2 regions of the Arthrobacter sp. 'calajunan' genome follow, and region 2 is predicted to be linked to the other one. Evidence: riboswitches for the same ligand, from Rfam matches in the RefSeq annotation. Region 2 holds a riboswitch; the other holds the start of a gene.
The links. A riboswitch is a leader RNA that binds a small molecule or an ion and turns the genes downstream of it on or off. The one in region 2 is predicted to bind glycine.

Region 1: linked by a shared signal. The riboswitch ahead of cycA (D-serine/D-alanine/glycine transporter) and the one ahead of gcvP (aminomethyl-transferring glycine dehydrogenase) in region 2 are both predicted to bind glycine.

What each region holds. Positions count from the first base shown of each region.
Region 1 covers NZ_JBKZDY010000003.1:123,465-131,694, forward strand. Annotated here, with positions in the region: gene RF641_RS05420 (GMC family oxidoreductase) at 1-939, shown strand, start outside; gene cycA (D-serine/D-alanine/glycine transporter) at 1,028-2,521, opposite strand; glycine riboswitch at 2,735-2,843, opposite strand; glycine riboswitch at 2,844-2,942, opposite strand; gene RF641_RS05430 (MarR family winged helix-turn-helix transcriptional regulator) at 3,209-3,661, shown strand; gene RF641_RS05435 (FUSC family protein) at 3,658-4,701, shown strand; gene RF641_RS05440 (M20 family metallo-hydrolase) at 4,780-6,060, opposite strand; gene RF641_RS05445 (amidohydrolase) at 6,104-7,765, opposite strand; gene RF641_RS05450 (thiamine pyrophosphate-dependent enzyme) at 7,762-8,230, opposite strand, start outside.
Region 2 covers NZ_JBKZDY010000003.1:483,801-492,030, reverse strand. Annotated here, with positions in the region: gene gcvT (glycine cleavage system aminomethyltransferase GcvT) at 1-147, opposite strand, end outside; gene gcvP (aminomethyl-transferring glycine dehydrogenase) at 158-3,004, opposite strand; glycine riboswitch at 3,170-3,267, opposite strand; gene RF641_RS07135 (SGNH/GDSL hydrolase family protein) at 3,374-4,162, opposite strand; gene RF641_RS07130 (serine hydrolase domain-containing protein) at 4,173-5,330, opposite strand; gene RF641_RS07125 (APC family permease) at 5,594-7,036, shown strand; gene RF641_RS07120 (RNase H family protein) at 7,124-8,014, opposite strand; gene RF641_RS07115 (hypothetical protein) at 8,131-8,230, shown strand, end outside.

The sequences.
Region 1 (8,230 bases), 360 kb from region 2:
TACCTGAAGCCGGTGCGCGACAAGCTGCGGATCATCACCGGCGCACAGGTTCACTCGCTGCTGGTCGAGGACGGCGCGGCGGTGGGCGTGCGCTACCGCAGCGGCGGGCAGCTGCACGAGCTGCGCGCGGACGAGGTGGTGCTCAGCGCCGGCGCGCTGGGCTCCCCGCAGATCCTGTTGCGTTCGGGCATCGGCCCCTCGGCGGAGTTGGAGGCCGCCGGCGTCGCTCCGCTGCTGGATGCCCCGCAGGTCGGCAAGAACCTGCACGACCACCTGCTGGCCCCGGTGATCGGGCAGACCACTGCCAAGGACATCCCGGCGCCGCGCACCGGCATCTCGGTGTCGCAGACCCACCTGTTCGCCAAGTCGCGGGAGGATCTGGACGTGCCCGACACCCAGCCGATCTTCTTCTCCGTGCCGATGTACTCGCCGGGCATGGAACCGGTTCAAGGCACGGCATTCACCCTGCACTCGGGCATCATTGCCCCTCACAGCCGCGGCGAGCTGACGCTGTCCGGGCCGTCGCTGGACGACCCGGTGCGCATCGACCTCAACGCGCTGGATGACCGGCGGGACATGGACGCGTTCCTGTTCTCCATCAAGCAGTGCCGCGACATCATGGCGCAGCCGGCGCTGGCTGGGGACTGGGGAGCGGTGGAGGTCTATCCGGGCGCCGAGGTGCAGGACGACGCGGCGCTGGAGGACTACATCCGCAACAACGTGGTGACCTACCACCACCAGGTGGGCACCTGCCGTATGGGCGTCGACGCGCAGGCGGTGGTGGATCCGCGGCTGAAGCTCAACGGGCTGAAGGGCCTGCGGGTCATCGACGCGTCCATTATGCCGCGCATCACCACCGGCAACACCAACGCCCCGGCGGTGCTGATCGGTGAGCTCGGCGCGAAGTTCCTGCTGGAAGACCTGGCCGCGAGCCGGTAGCCGCCGGCCTGTTCTCCCGTGCTGACGCCAAGGGCCTCGCACCGTCATCCCGTGACGTTGCGAGGCCCTCGATGGTTGCCCAAAGGCGCTAGCTGTCGATGCTTTCTTTGGCCTTCTCGGCCTGGGCTGCGCCGGCTGACACGGTGCTGCGGTAGGCGGCCGCCTCGCGGCGCTCGTGGGCGACCTTGCCGGCGTGGGCCAGGCGCAGCGCCTCGTGCTTCGGATCGCGGCGGACCCCCAGGTAGCCGATGCCCAGCCCGATGAACCAGAGCGGGGTGGCGATCAGCGCGACCAGCGTGTCGGCCTGGGTGGTCAACGCCCACAGGATGAAGACGAAGAATGCCAGCACGACGTACGGCATGAACCGTCCGCCGGGCATCTTGAAGGCGCTGGCGTCATGCAGCTGCGGGCGGCGGGCCCGGTAAGCCAGGTAGCTGAGCAGGATGATCGACCAGACGAACATGAAGCAGAGGGCTGAAATGGTGGTCACCAGCGTGAACACCGCCATCACCGAGTCGCCGCTGTAGAGCAGCGCGACGCCTGCCAGCAGGAACATGCATGAGAACATCAGCGCGTTGCGCGGCACCTTGCGGGAGGAGAGCCGCTCGAACTTCTTCGGGGCGTCGCCTTCCAATGCCAGGCCGCGCAGCATGCGCGAGGTCGAGTAGATGCCCGAGTTGGCGCTGGAGGTGGCGGAGGTGAGCACCACGAAGTTGATGATGCCCGCGGCGCCGGCCAGCCCGGCCAGGGTAAACATGCCGACGAACGGGGATTCCTCGGCGGAGAACAGCGTCCACGGCTCGACCATCATCAACACCAGCAGCGCGCCGACGTAGAAGAACAGGATGCGCAGCGGGATCGAGTTGATCGCCTTGGGCAGGGTCTTCTCCGGGTCCTTGGTCTCGGCCGCGGTGGTGCCGACCAGTTCGATGCCCACGAAGGCGAACACTGCGATCTGGAAGCCGGCCACGAAGCCCATGGCGCCGTTCGGGAACATACCTCCATGCGCCCAGAGGTTGGAGAAGGAAGAGCTGATGCCGTTGTGCTGGAATCCAGTGATGACCATGGCCAGACCCACCACGATCAGCGCACCGATGGCGATGATCTTGACCAGGGCGAACCAGAATTCGGTTTCGCCGAAGGCCTTCACGGTGCTCAGGTTCAGCACCAGCAGCAGGACGATGCAGGCCAGGCCCGGGATCCACAGGGGCAGGTCGCCCCACCAGAAGGCGACGTAGTGCGCGATGGCCACGACATCCGCGATGCCGGTGACAACCCAGCAGAACCAGTAGGTCCAGCCTGTGAAGAAGGCGGCCCAGGGGCCGAGCAGGTCGCCGGCGAAGTCGGCGAAGGTCTTGTAGTTGAGGTTGCTCAGCAGCAGCTCGCCCATGGCGCGCATGACGAAGAAGAGCATGAAGCCGATGATCATGTACACGAAGATGACCGAGGGGCCGGCGACGGCGATGGTCTTGCCGGAGCCCATGAACAGGCCGGTGCCGATGGCGCCGCCGATTGCGATGAGCTGGATATGGCGATTGGAGAGTCCGCGTTCGAGCTTGGGGGCAGAGCTGGTTGAGCTCATTCAGGCGCCTTCCGGGAGTGGGGGATCCCGCACCCGACGCAATCCGGGACAAGCCGGTGGGCCTGTCCGCGGACAGCGCTACCTTCGAACACGCGCATCGTGGTGTTCTCCTGTTTTCGGCCGCATAAGGCTCAAGCGCTCAAAGCAAGTGCCTGCCGCGACCACGGGGGAGCATCATGGGCGTGCCCGCGAGTGCGGCACTGTTCTGATGTTCCTCCCCAATCTGTTTGCGTACCTGAGAGTTTTCACTTCGCGCCGAATACTGGGCGAAGCCTGCTCCTTCGGTGAGCGCGACCTTCATCGCGCTACTTTCCAGATGTGCCTGTTCGTGGCGGTACGGGGGCCTGAGAGTTTCCCGGGGAGGAATTGCTCCTACGGCGCCCGCCCTTGGTTCAGGACGGGGCTCTCCCGCCACGCATCAATGGCTGTTTGGTGACTGCCATCACAGTATGCCTTGGAAACGTGAAGCGATGCAAATTGAATCTGCCGGAAAATCATCGTAAAGCCTCAAAAGGTCCTTTCGAAAATCCTTATTGACAAGTGCGTTTCAATTCCGTCTTGTGGCTTAAAGTTTGAAACGGCGCAACGCTTAATATGAGACCCCAGGTTCCCGCCCCTGGGTCGCGTTCGGGGCGGCAATCTGTCCCGCTATGAAATCATTTCATTGTGAAATGATATTCTCGGTGGGTGAATGAACAGAAACCGCCCCAATTCCAATGGAACTCCTTGAGTTATCTGGCGACCCGGGTTGGGCGCGTGGGTACCACGGCGCTCGGTGCGCTCATGGACGCCGAGGGGCTGACGCGCCACCACTTCACGATCATCAGCGCACTGGAAGAGTCCGGCGCGATGTACCAGAACGACCTGGCCGACCGGGCCAATATCAACCGCGGCCATATGGTCGCCTACCTCGACCGGCTGGAAGCGCACGGTACGCTGCAGCGCACCGTGGACCCGGCGGACCGCCGCCGCCGGCTCATCGAGCTGACCGCTGAAGGGCGTCGTTTTGCGGACCGTGCCGTCGAAGCGGCCCGCGAAGGCGAGGAGAAGATCTACAGCGTGCTGGATGCGGCCCAGCGCGACCAGCTGCGCGGCCTGCTGCAGCTGGTAGTCGCCAGCGAGGAGGAAGCTCGCCCGTGATTGCCCACGCACAACAGATCTGGAAGCACAGCGTTGCCGTCGCCCCGCGCATGCCGGCGTTGCGGCCCGCGGCCCGGGCCACGTTCTGCCTGGCGGTGCCGCTGCTCATCCTCGCCAGCCTGGGACGGATGGATTGGGCGATGTATGCAGGGTTCGGCGCCTTCTGCGCAGTCTTCGGCCGCTACGACAACTACGCGGTCCGCTTCTGGCAGCAGCTCAGCTGCGGCGCGGTGCAGGTAGCATCCATGCTGCTGGGCACGCTGTTCTCCTTTCTCCAGACGCCGTTCATCGTCGATGCACTTGTCTTGGCCGTGATCGCCTTCGGCTCCAATCTGGTGTCGCGCGGGGTGCGCTGGCTTCCGCCGGGACCGATCTTCGCGGTGTTCGCCGGCGGTGCCTGCCTCTCGGTTCCGGCAAGCGGCGAAAGCTTCATCGGGGTGCTGCTGGTCGGTGCGGGCACCGCATTGTTCAGCCTGCTGGTCATGCTCGGGCTGTCGGCCCGACGCGGCCGACTGGCGGCCGCGCTGAAGGCGGAACCGACCTGGGCGCCGACCGAGAAATCGGTCCATGAATCCGTGCGCATGGGCATCGCCGTCTTGTTGGCCGGTGTCGTGGCCTATCTTCTTGGGGGAGACCACTGGTACTGGGCGAGCCTTGGCGCAATTTCCGGGGTGATGGGGGCAACCGTCCACAGCCGGGTTGCCCGGGCCCTGCAACGCTGCGTCGGAACCTGCATCGGCGTGCTGCTGACCTGGGCGGTGTTCGTCTTCGAACCCAATCTCTGGGTGCTGCTTGCGGTGGCGCTGGTCGGCCAGTTCTGCATCGAGGTCGTCATCCTGCGCAATTACGCGGTGGGCATGGTCTTCATGACCATGGTCGCGCTGCTCATGGTACACCTCGCCAGCCCCGAGGATCCCATGGTGCTGCTGGTTGACCGGGTCACCATGACGGTGCTCGGGGCGGCCACCGGTGCGGCGCTGAGCGTGGCGATCGGCATCGTCGTGGGTCAGCAGAAGCACGTCGAGCAAAAGCAGAACTAAGACCGCGTGGGAGAAGCCATTCCAATTGGCGCCCCAAAAACGAGTTTAAGGGCGCCAATATTCGTCGCCGAGCATGATCTACTGAGACTGCCCGGTTGCAGAGACAAGGAGCGCATCCGCTGGAACGAATTGGCCTTGTACAACGCGATGAAGTACTTCGGCGAGAAGATCTAGTCCAGCTAGCATGTCCTTGTCGTGTGTCAGCTCGCGTTCATTGTGGCTGATACCATCCACGCTGGGGACGAACAACATGATGGTTGGGACAATGTCTTTCATATTCGTTGAATCGTGTCCGGCCAGTGTCCGGACTACCCCATGCCGGAGGCCCAGGGATTGCGCTGCGTCGGCAGCCAGCTTGAGTCCCGCCTGATCGTAGGCTTTTGCAGCCCAGACATGCTCAGCACCCCGTTCGATGCTGACATTTGCCAGCTTTTCGATTCGCTTCACACGGGAGCGCAGATCCGCATCCGCTGCGGCTAGTACGTCAGCATCGGTAGATCGAAGATCCACCAGAAGATTTACACGACTAGCTACAACCACGGGCGAGTTGGGGTACACGGAGAATTCGCCGCAGGAGGTGATTACCATGTGTTCATCGGTGGAATGTTCCAAAGCGACCTCTCGCGCAGCGACGACGAGCGCGCTGGCACCAAGCAAGGCATCTTGTCGGTCTGCAATGATGGTAGCTCCGGTATGCGCTTGTTCCCCGTGAACTATGAATTCGTACTTGTTTGCACCCCAGGTCGATTCGACCAGCCCTATGTCTAGCCCCTGGTCTTCCATAGAGCGTCCTTGCTCAATGTGGATCTCTACGTATGCAGCCACCTCGATCTCAAAATCACCTATGGTTCCAATTGATTCGAGAGCTTCGCGAACACTCACACCGTGAGGATCAGTTGTTGCCAGAACCTGCGGGGCTGGAAGCTTACCCGTAAAAACTGCGCTACCCATCATGGATGGCTTGAAACGACAGCCTTCTTCGTTAAACCAGTTGACGACAACAATATTGAATTTCGCTGATTCGTTGTCTTGTATGGTTTCACGCACGCGTAATGCAGCGTGGGCCCCTGCCAAAACGCCATACGCGCCGTCGAAACGCCCTGCCAATGGCTGTGAATCAAGGTGCGATCCCACAGCGATCCATGGAGCTCCTGGAGATAGTTCCAGTAGGGAAAACTGGTTGCCCACGTTGTCATAGTGGACGGAGAACCCGTGGCCCTCCACTAGCCCACGGAACCAGTTTCGATTTTGTCCGTCTGCCGTCGTAGCTGCCTGTCGGTCAACGCCACCACCAGGTGTGGCACCGTTGCGGCTCATTGAAGCGAAGTCTGCCAAGAACGATTCGTGATGGATTTTCATCTTCTCTCCTGAATTTTAATCTATTGACCTGCACCCTGTGGGTCTACACATGGGCGGGAATTTCTGACTTGGTGAAGCTTGATCGGCCTCCGACGTAAGTCCCGAGTACCTCAATGGCTGCGATTTCGTCAGCCTCCAGCGGCGATTCCGAGAGCACGACAAAGTCGGCCAGCTTGCCTCGGGAAAGCGATCCTCGATCCTCGAACTGTCCAGTACCTTTTGCAGCATTGACGGTATACAGGCGCAAGGCCTCCAGAGGCGAGAGACATTCGTCGGATCCTCCGAGGACCAGTCCCTTGTCGGTTCGCCGCGTCACTGCGGAATCAATTGCTCGAAGCACGTTGTTATCTGCAACAGGAAGGTCTGAACTGCCGGCAACCAGTACACCAGCGTCCAACAACGACTGGCCGCGATATAGCCAATTCTCGCGATCCGGTCCGACTAATGCTGCGAACTGGTCGCCCAGCGGCCCGATGAATGATGCCTGCGGTGTCACTACGATTCCGTGGCTAGCTACAGCAGAGACTTGATCGGGCCTAGCAATGCCGAAATGTTCGATGCGATTCGGCAATGCGTTAAGGCCATAGCGTTCCTGTAGCTCCGCAATGATTTCTATGCCCAGATCGATGGCCGCATCGCCAATTGCATGAAGCGCTACAGGCCAGCCGGCCCGGTACGCCGCGGAAACGCTTTCTCGGTATTCCTCGGGAGTGTTCAACAGGTATCCAGTGTTATGCGAATGCCCGCAGTAGTCCTCTGTCACCGCAGCCGTAGCACCAAGCAGAGAACCATCCATGAATACTTTCACTGGACCGAAGGAGACGAATTCATTTCCGAATCCGGCTAAGACGCCTAGGTCCAGCCCTCGTCCACGCCCTGTGCCATGTGCGTCCGAGACATGAGAATCCTGCTCACGCAGAGCATCCAGCGCGGGCATCAGCTGTGCGCGGGCATGAAGACGCTTTTCTGCTAGTGCTTGTTGATACGCGGTGACCTCAATAGGAGAATGACCAATCCAACCTCCTCCAACACCCGCTTCGGTAAATGAAGTAATTCCGCAGGCCGCATATCGGGAGGTTGCTTCATCAATAGCCGCCGTCAGCTGTTCGATCGAATAGGGCAGGACCAAGCGCTGCACCAACGATTGTGCTGATTCCTCCACCACACCGGTGAACTGTCCAGAGGCATCCCGGACGATGGCACCACCGATAGGATTTTGGAAATCGGATTCAAAAGCACCTGCGAGTTTCAAAGTGGCACTATTGGTTATAGACGCATGTCCGGAAACATGTCGCAAGTACATTGGTCGGTCGCCCGTGATCTCGTCTAAGCGGCGGAGGTCGGGAAACTGACCGTCATGGTCTTTCTGATTGAAACCAGTGCCGTTGAGCCAGACACCTGGCTGATCCTTTAACTCGTGCATCTGCGCTTCTAATAGGGCATAAAGCTCCTCCAAACCACGAGCTCCGGACAGGTCCACGGCGGATAACCCCAAGCCCCACCATGCGGTGTGGCAATGGGCATCAATGAATCCTGGAGTAATGACGGCGGAACCAAAATCAATGGTTTGCGTGGCTGAGAGGCCCTGAATCTGCTCGTCGAATCCTAGAATGCGTCCAGCGAAGATACCCATGCATTGTGCTGTAGGACGGTCCTCATCCATGGTTAGGATGGTCTTGGCTCGCACCAGAAGATCGAGCATCATGCCGAGACCTCCTGGCTGTGCGCAACGGTTCCTGGCCCCATAGTTTCGGGATCAGTTTTCAAGTGCAACAATGCAGGACCACCATGGGCCAACGCGCGGCGCAAAGCTGGAGCGAAATCCTCTGTTTGATCCACGTACTCACCATGTCCGGAAAATGCCTCGATCCACCGTGCGAAGTTCGGGTTCACCATGTCTGTTCCAGACGGCCGGCCTGGGTAGTGAAGTTTTTGATGTTGCACAATCGTTCCGTAGATCCCATTGTCGACAACGATGACTATTGGCGAAGCGCCTTGGGCAAAAGCGACAGCAAGCTCCTGAGCATTCATGAAGAAATCTCCATCCCCGCAGATCGCCACCACCTGGCGTCCTGGATTGCTGATGCTAGCGGCTACCGCCGCCGGTACTGCCAAGCCCATTGCCCCGTTGCGGGGTCCAACCAAAGTTCCTGGACCGTGGTGGCTGAGA
Region 2 (8,230 bases):
GCCCGCGGTGGCGCGCACCGCCTTGTGCTCTGCCAGTTCCGAACCGTACTTCAGCGGCATGTCCCAGCCGCCGAAGTCGGTGAAGCTCGCGCCCAGGGCTTCGTGCTTGCCGTGCAGCGCGGTGTGCTTGGTGATGGTTTCAGTCATTGCGATGTTCCTAGTCTTCGAAGGCTTCTGGAGCAGGGCAGGAGCAGATGAGGTTGCGGTCGCCGCCGGCGCCGTCGATGCGGCCCACAGCAGGGAAGTACTTGTCCACCTTGAGGCTGGCGACCGGGAAGGCTGCCTGCTCGACGGTGTACTTGCGGTCCCAACCGCTGTTGACCACTGCCGCCACGGTGTGCGGGGCACGGCGCAGCGGGGATTCGGCCAGCTCGTAGACGCCGGCCAGCACTTCTTCCATTTCCTGGCGGATGGTGATCATGGCTTCGATGAAGCGCTCGATCTCTGCCAGGTCCTCCGACTCGGTCGGCTCCACCATCAGGGTGCCGGCGACCGGGAAAGCCAGGGTCGGTGCGTGGAAGCCGAAGTCGATCAGTCGCTTGGCCACGTCTTCTGCGGTGACGCCGGTCTTGGCGGTGACTTCGCGCAGGTCCAGGATGCACTCGTGCGCAACCAGTTCCTTGTTGCCGGTAAACAGGATCGGGAAGTGCTCATTCAGGCGCTTGGCGATGTAGTTCGCGTTCAAGATCGCGTGCTTGGTGGCGCTGGTCAGGCCCTCGCCGCCCATCATCGCGATGTAGGCCCAAGAGATCGGCAGCACGCCGGCCGAGCCGAAGGCGGTGGCGACCACTGGCACGCCGTCGCGCTCGGAGTAGGTGCCCGAGGCGTCGCCCGGCAGGAACGGCACCAGGTGCTCGCCCACGCCGATCGGGCCGACGCCCGGACCGCCGCCGCCGTGCGGGATGCAGAAGGTCTTGTGCAGGTTCAGGTGCGAGACGTCGCCGCCGAACTTGCCCGGCTGGGCGAGACCCACCAGGGCGTTCATGTTCGCGCCGTCGATGTAGACCTGTCCCCCGGCGTCGTGGATCTTGCCGCAGACCTCGCGCACGTCGGCGTCGTACACGCCGTGGGTGGACGGGTAGGTGATCATGATCGCGGCCAGCACGTCCTTGTTGGCCTCGATCTTGGCATCCAGGTCGCCGGCGTCGATGGTGCCGTCGGCTGCGGTCTTGACGACCACAACCTTCATGCCGGCCAGCACTGCCGAGGCGGCGTTGGTGCCGTGGGCCGAGGCGGGGATCAGGCAGACGTTGCGCTGCGACTCGCCGCGCGAAGCATGGTAGTCGGAGATCGCCAGCAGGCCTGCGTACTCGCCCTGGGAGCCGGCGTTCGGCTGGATGGAGACGCCGGCGTAGCCGGTGATCGCGGTCAGGCGGCCTTCCAGGTCGGTGATCAACTCGCGCCAACCGGCGGTCTGCGCTGCCGGGGCGTACGGGTGGATGGAGGCGAACTCAGGCCAGGTGATGGATTCCATCTCGGCGGCCGAGTTCAGCTTCATGGTGCACGAGCCCAGCGGGATCATGGTGCGGTCCAGGGCCAGGTCGCGGTCCGAGAGGCGGCGCAGGTAGCGCATCATCTGGGTCTCGGAGGAGATGGTGTTGAAGATCGGGTGGGTCAGGTAGGCGCTGGTGCGCACCTGGCCCTCGGGGATCTCGAAGCCTTCCGGTGCTGACAGTTCCACGCCGAAGACGCCGGCCAGGGCCTTGACGGTGGCGGAGGTGGTGGTCTCGTCGGTGGAGATGCCGACCTGGGTGCCGGAGACCTTGCGCAGGTTGATGCCTGCATCGTTGGCCTTGGCAATGACTTCCTCGGCGTCCTTGACGGTCACGACCACGGTGTCGAAGAAGGCCTGCGATGCCAGTTCGAAGCCGCCGGCGACCAGGGAGCTGGCCAGCACGCGGGCGTGGTTGTGGGCGCGGGTGGCGATCTGCTTCAGGCCTGCAGGGCCGTGGTAGACGGCGTACATCGAGGCGCAGATGGCCAGCAGCGCCTGGGCGGTGCAGATGTTGGAGGTGGCCTTCTCGCGGCGGATGTGCTGCTCGCGGGTCTGCAGGGCCAGGCGATAGGCGTTGGTGCCGGCGTCGTCGGTGGAGACACCCACCAGGCGGCCCGGCATGGAACGCTCAAGTCCCTTGGCCACGGCCATGTAGGCGGCGTGCGGGCCGCCGAAGAACAGCGGCACGCCGAAGCGCTGGGTGTTGCCGACCGCGATGTCGGCTCCCTGCTCGCCCGGGGCGGCGATCATGGTCAGCGAGAGCAGGTCGGCGATCACGGTGACCATCGCGCCGGCGGCCTTGGCGGCGGCGATGACCTCGGCGTGGTCGGCGATCGAGCCGTCGTTGCCCGGCTGCTGCAGCACGATGCCCGAGATGTCGCCTTCCGGCAAGCCCGCGGACAGGTCGGCGACCTCGACCTCGAAGCCCAGCGCATCGGCACGGCCCTGCACGACCTTGATGGTCTGCGGGAAGATGTTGGAGTCCAGCACGGTCTTGCCGTTGGACTTCTTCTTGTTGGCGCGGCGCATCATCAGCACGGCTTCGGCGGCGGCGGAGGATTCGTCCAGCAGCGAGGCGTTGGCGATCGGCATGCCGGTCAAGTCCATGACCATGGTCTGGAAGTTCAGCAGGGCTTCGAGGCGGCCCTGGGAGATCTCAGGCTGGTACGGGGTGTAGGCGGTGTACCAGGCCGGGTTCTCGACGATGTTGCGGCGGATGACTGCCGGGGTGATGGTGTCGTAGAAACCCTGGCCGATCATCTGGGTCTTCATGACGTTCTTGGAGGCCAGCTCACGCAGGTGGGCCAGTGCCTCGGTCTCGGTCAGTGCATCCGGGATGTCCAGAGCGGCATCTTGGCGGATGTCGGCGGGAACTGCCGTGTCGATCAGCTCGTCCAGGCTGTTGTAGCCAAGGGTCTGGAGCATGGTCTCGACGTCGGACTGACGCGGGCCGATATGGCGGGACACGAATTCGCTGTTCGTGTTAGCAGAAGTCTGCGTGATGGTCATGGTGCAGGTGTCTCCATGGGGATCTGTCTTGGCGCATGCCAAAGGAAGGTCGCTGTCCCTCCCCATCCCTGTTGCACAACCTGAGAGTTTTACGCAGCCGGCCTACCAAACCGGTTGCTTGCACCTTCGGTGAACCGGAACAGGCCGGTTACTTTCCAGAGTTGCCTCTTGATGGCGGTACGGGTGCCTGAGAGTTTCCTGGGGAGGAATTGCTCCTACGGCGCCCGTCCATGGTGTGAACGGGACTCTCCCGCCATCCTTCTATGGCTTCGGTTGCGGGCCAATGACCCACAACACACCTCCCATGGTACCCGCCCCGGGGCCAACTGCAAACAATCTTTCGGCCCCGGAGCCCCTGCATGACGAGCGCTAGCTGCTTTCCGCGCCCAGCCGGATGTAGTCCGGGTATTTTGCGCTCAGGCTGTCCCCCGAGGAAGTGCCTGTCAGGCGGCGTTTGACCCATGGAGCCAGGTATTCCCGGGCCCAGCCGAGGTCCTGGCGCAGCTTCTGACCGGGGGCGTTCACCGCAGCCGCTGGCAGCACCGGAACTTCGATGTCGGAGGACCAATTGCCCTCGGTGACGCCGTGGGTTCCGAGCACGTCCAGCACCTTGGCGGCCATGAGCGTGTGGCCAGCGGTGCCCATGTGCAGGCGGTCCACGGCCCAGTAGCGCACGTCCGAGAATTCGCGCCAACGCCAGTAGTCGGCGACCAGGGTGTTGTAGCGGTCGGCGATCTCGCGCACCTTTTCGTTGTAGATCGCGGTGCGCGGGCGGGTCTTGGAGAACAGCGGCGAGTCGACGGTGTCGAAGCCGGTGAACAGCAGCACGGTGATCCCGGCATCGGCGAAGCGCTTGACCATGCTGTCGTAGCTGCGCATCAGCGCCTCGAGGTCGGCCTTGGGCCGCAGGATGTCGTTGCCGCCGGCGTAGAGGGAGACCACGTCGGGCTTCATGGACAGCGCCTGGTCCATCTGCTGGTTGATCACCTGCCCGATCTTCTTGCCGCGGATCGCGAGGTTCGCGTATTCCCAGTCGCCGCGGGCGCACAGCACCTCGGCCACCCGGTCCGCCCAGCCGCGCACTTGGTTGGGGCGCAGCGGATCGTCGTCGCCAACGCCTTCGGTGAAGGAGTCCCCCATTGCCAGAAACTTTGCCATGCTCTTCCTCCTAGCCCTTGGCCTGCATCATTTTGCCGATAACCACCTGGCGCGCCAGCTGGCTGAGCTGCACGCCCGTGGAAATGCTCTTCTCGCCCTCGTTGCGCGACGGAATGTAGGCGAAGCCGAGCTGGTAGGCCGGATCGGCGAAGGCCAGCGAGGAGTTCGCCCCGTCGTGGCCGTAGGCGAAGATCGAACCATAGTCGTTGCGGGCGGTGGCCTTCATGAATCCCAGGGCAAAGGCCTGGAGCAGCCCGTTGGTGCGGTCGTGCCCGTAGACGAGCTCCGCGGATACCCGGGACCAGGTGTCCTCGCTCAGGAACCCCCGGGCGGCGCCAAGTGAGGGCACCGGGCCGAAGGAGGCCGCGTAGATGGCCGCCAGCGACTGGGCATCGGCGACGCCGCCCATGGAGGCCGGGCCGAGCCTGCGGACCTGCCGGGAGTTGGCCAGCTCGTGCCAGTTGTAGACCGGACCGCTGTCCAGCGCGAACCCGGAGGCCGAGTTGACTGCCAGGCCTGCCGGGGAGAAGGGGTCGAAGAATGCCGGTTCGGCCGGGGCGGCGGGGAGCACGTCACGGTAGCGCGGTTCCAGCGAGTCGTCCTGCCCGATATACGCGTCCACGCCCAGGGGCTTGCGGATGCGTTCCTCGAAGACCTCTTTCAGCTCTTTGCCGGTGACCCGGCGGACCAGTTCCTCCATGAGCACACCCATGGTGATGGCGTGGTAGCCCACGATGTTCTGGCCCAGCGGCCAGATGCTCGGCATGGTGGCGAGGATCTTGGCATATTCCAAGGAGTTCAGCAACACCTGACTGGGCGCCCCGCCGGGGACGCCCAGCACTCCGGCCTGGTGGCTGAGCACTTCCCCGACGCTCAGTTTGCCCTTGCCGTGGGTGCCGAATTCGGGCCAGTAGTCGGTGATCGGGGCGACCGGATCGATCAGCCCGTCCTGGACCAGCAGGGCGATGACCAGTGCGCTGAGCCCTTTGGTGCAGGAGAACACGCAGGTGAGCGCATCCCCCGAAAGGTGCTCCCCCACGCTGTGGCTCAACACCAGGGCGCCGCGGTGGTACACGGCCAGCTGCGCCGAGTAGCCGTCCTCCACTGCGGCACGGTCCTGCAGCGCCTGCGCGAGCGGGGCAAAGTCGTCAGTTATGACCGATTCCATCTAAATCCTTCGAAAGCATGTCTCTTTGCAACTAACACTAGTAGCCGCAGCGGAAATTCGCGTTCTCCGGCGAAATCATGCCTGAACCATAAGTTCCTCAAAGAGCCATTCTCAATAAACGGAGGAATATCCTCCGAAAAAGGCCGGAACGACAAGCATTTATTGCTGTTAGCATAGTGATCGATTTCGCCCATTGAATAGACGACGACAAAATATGTCGCATTCTTCAGCTCGAATCGAAGATTGGAAAGGCTCATCCGCCTATGACTGCAACCCGAGAAGACTCAACTCCAGGCGGACAACCCGCCGAACTCAAGCGGGTCATCGGCCCCAAACTCCTGATGTTCCTCATCATCGGCGACATCATCGGCGCAGGCATCTTCGCGATCACCGGCAAGGTCGCCGGACAGGTCGGCGGCGCCGCCTGGCTGCCGTTCCTGATCGCCTTCGCCATTGCGACGCTGACCGCCTTCAGCTACATGGAGCTGGTCACCAAGTATCCTCACGCGGCGGGCGCTGCTTTGTATATTCACAAGGCCTTCGGCATACATTTCGTCACCTTTCTGGTGGCCTTCACGGTGGCCTGCTCCGGCATCACCAGCGCCGCGACCTCGGCCACCCTGGTTGGGCAGAACCTGCTGATCGGCTTCGGCCAATTCATCGAGGGCGTGCCGACCACACCCGAAGCCGGTATGTTCGCCGCCATCGCGATCATCGTGATCCTGGCCCTGATCAACCTGCGCGGCGTCGGGGAATCGGTCAAGTTCAACATGGTGCTCACGGTGATCTCCCTGAGCATCATGGCAGTGATCATCTCCATCGGCATCGGCGCCATCGCCAGCGGCCACGGCGACATCAGCCGACTGGTGGTCTTCGAGGCCCCCGAGGACCGCAGCCTGTTCGCAGCGGTCACCATGGGCACCGCCATCGCGTTCTTCGCGATGGTCGGCTTCGAGGATTCGGTGAATCTGGTCGAGGAAACCAAGAACCCCAACAAGACCTTCCCGCGCATCATGCTCATCAGCCTGGGCATCTGCGCCGTGATCTACATGCTCGTCGCGGTCACCATCATCATGGTGATCCCCACCGGCGACCTGCTGAACCCGAAGAATCCTGACGCGGGCATCCTGCTCGATGTCGTGCGCATCGGCGCCCCGGGCCTGCCGGTGGACGCGATCTTCCCGTTCCTGACGGTCTTCGCCGTGGTCAACACCGCCTTGATGAACATGCTCATGGCCAGCCGCCTGCTCTACGGCATGGCCCGCCAGGGTGTGCTGCCGCAGGTGCTGGGCAAGGTGCATTCCAAGCGTCGCACCCCGACGCTATCGATCATCTTCACCACGCTGCTGGCCATCGCGCTGGTGGTCTACGTGAACCTGGATACCGAAAGCGGGATCGTCGGCTCGCTCGGCGGCACCACCGCCCTGTTGCTGCTGGTGGTCTTCACGATGGTCAATATCGCACTGCTGGTGCTGCGCCGCGACAAGGCGCCGGAGGATTCCTTCCGCGCACCGACGATCATCCCGATCCTCGGCGCCGCCACCAGCGCTTTCCTGATCGGGCCATGGGCCCGCTCGCGCGCGGACTGGGTGCAGTATGAGATTGCGGGGCTGCTGCTGGCCCTTGGCGTCGCGCTCTGGGCGGTCAACTGGCTGGCCAACCGCATCAACTACAAAAAGGGCAACATCTCCTCGGGGCACTTCTAGCAATCCGCCCCGGCAAAACGGCAAAGGCACGAACCCTGCGGGGTTCGTGCCTTCGCCGTTTGGGGCGGGATGCCCATCGCCTTGCGGCTACTGCTGGACGGTTTCCTGGCGGAAGCGCAGCTTCCAGCCGCTCTCGGTGCGCTGCCACCATGAGGAGACCACGAGGATCGGCAAGCCCTCGACCTTCATGCGGTAGGCCAGCAGGGCCAGATCCCTGTCGACCTCGCGGGCGGTGAGCACCTGCACCTCGCCGGTGGCAGGCAGCTGCGCCCCGGCTTCGAGCTGGGTGCGCACCGTGGCGACATCCAGCAGCCCCCCGCCGCGAGTGACTTCCTGGTATCCCGGATGCAGGAAATCGCTCAGCTCGGCGAAGCTGGTGCGGATCTGCGGGTCGAGGAAGCCCAGTTCAAGTTCATAGATCGTGGCAGCCGTATCCTGGGCGGACTTGGGAGCGGTTGCTTCAGCGGGGGCGGCAGGGGCTGCGGTGGAAGCTGCCGCGGCAGATGCCGCTCCGGCGGTGTAACCGGGGCCCGGGTCCGGCGCAGTGCCTTGCTGGTGCGCGGTGGCGGCGGCACGGGCACGGTCGTCGGCAGCTTCGTTCAGGTCATGCCCGGCGTGGCCCTTGACCCATTCAAAGGTGTACTTGCGGTCCTTGATCGCCGCATCCAATTCCTTGAGGATCTCCTGGTTCAGCACCGGTTTGCCGTCGGCCTTTTTCCAGCCGCGCTTTTTCCATCCCGGCATCCACTTGCTGATGCAGTTGATGGCGTACTGGGAGTCGCACAGGATCTTCAGTTCCTGCTCCGGGTACTGGGCGGTGGCGCGGAAGAGTTCGAGGACCGCCTGCAGCTCGCCCATGTTGTTGGTTCCATGGTCCCAGCCGCCGGAGGCCCAGTTCGCCTCGTCGATGTACCAGGCCCAGCCTGCCGGGCCGGGGTTTCCTAGGGCTGATCCGTCTGCCGCTGCGGTGATCGTCATGGCTTTAATCCTGCCACCTGACCTCCCCCGCCGCCTAAAGAGACGTGCGAAGGCTCCGGAGTCCTTGCGCCGCGCCAACGCCGCGGCGCTGGCGATGGTCCGTAGGATGGTGAACTGTGAAAAAGATTCTGCCGCTCCTCGTTGTTGCGACCCTGGGCCTGGCCGCCTGCTCGGGTCCGTCGCCCGACGACCTGCGCCGCAGCGATCCCGAGGGCA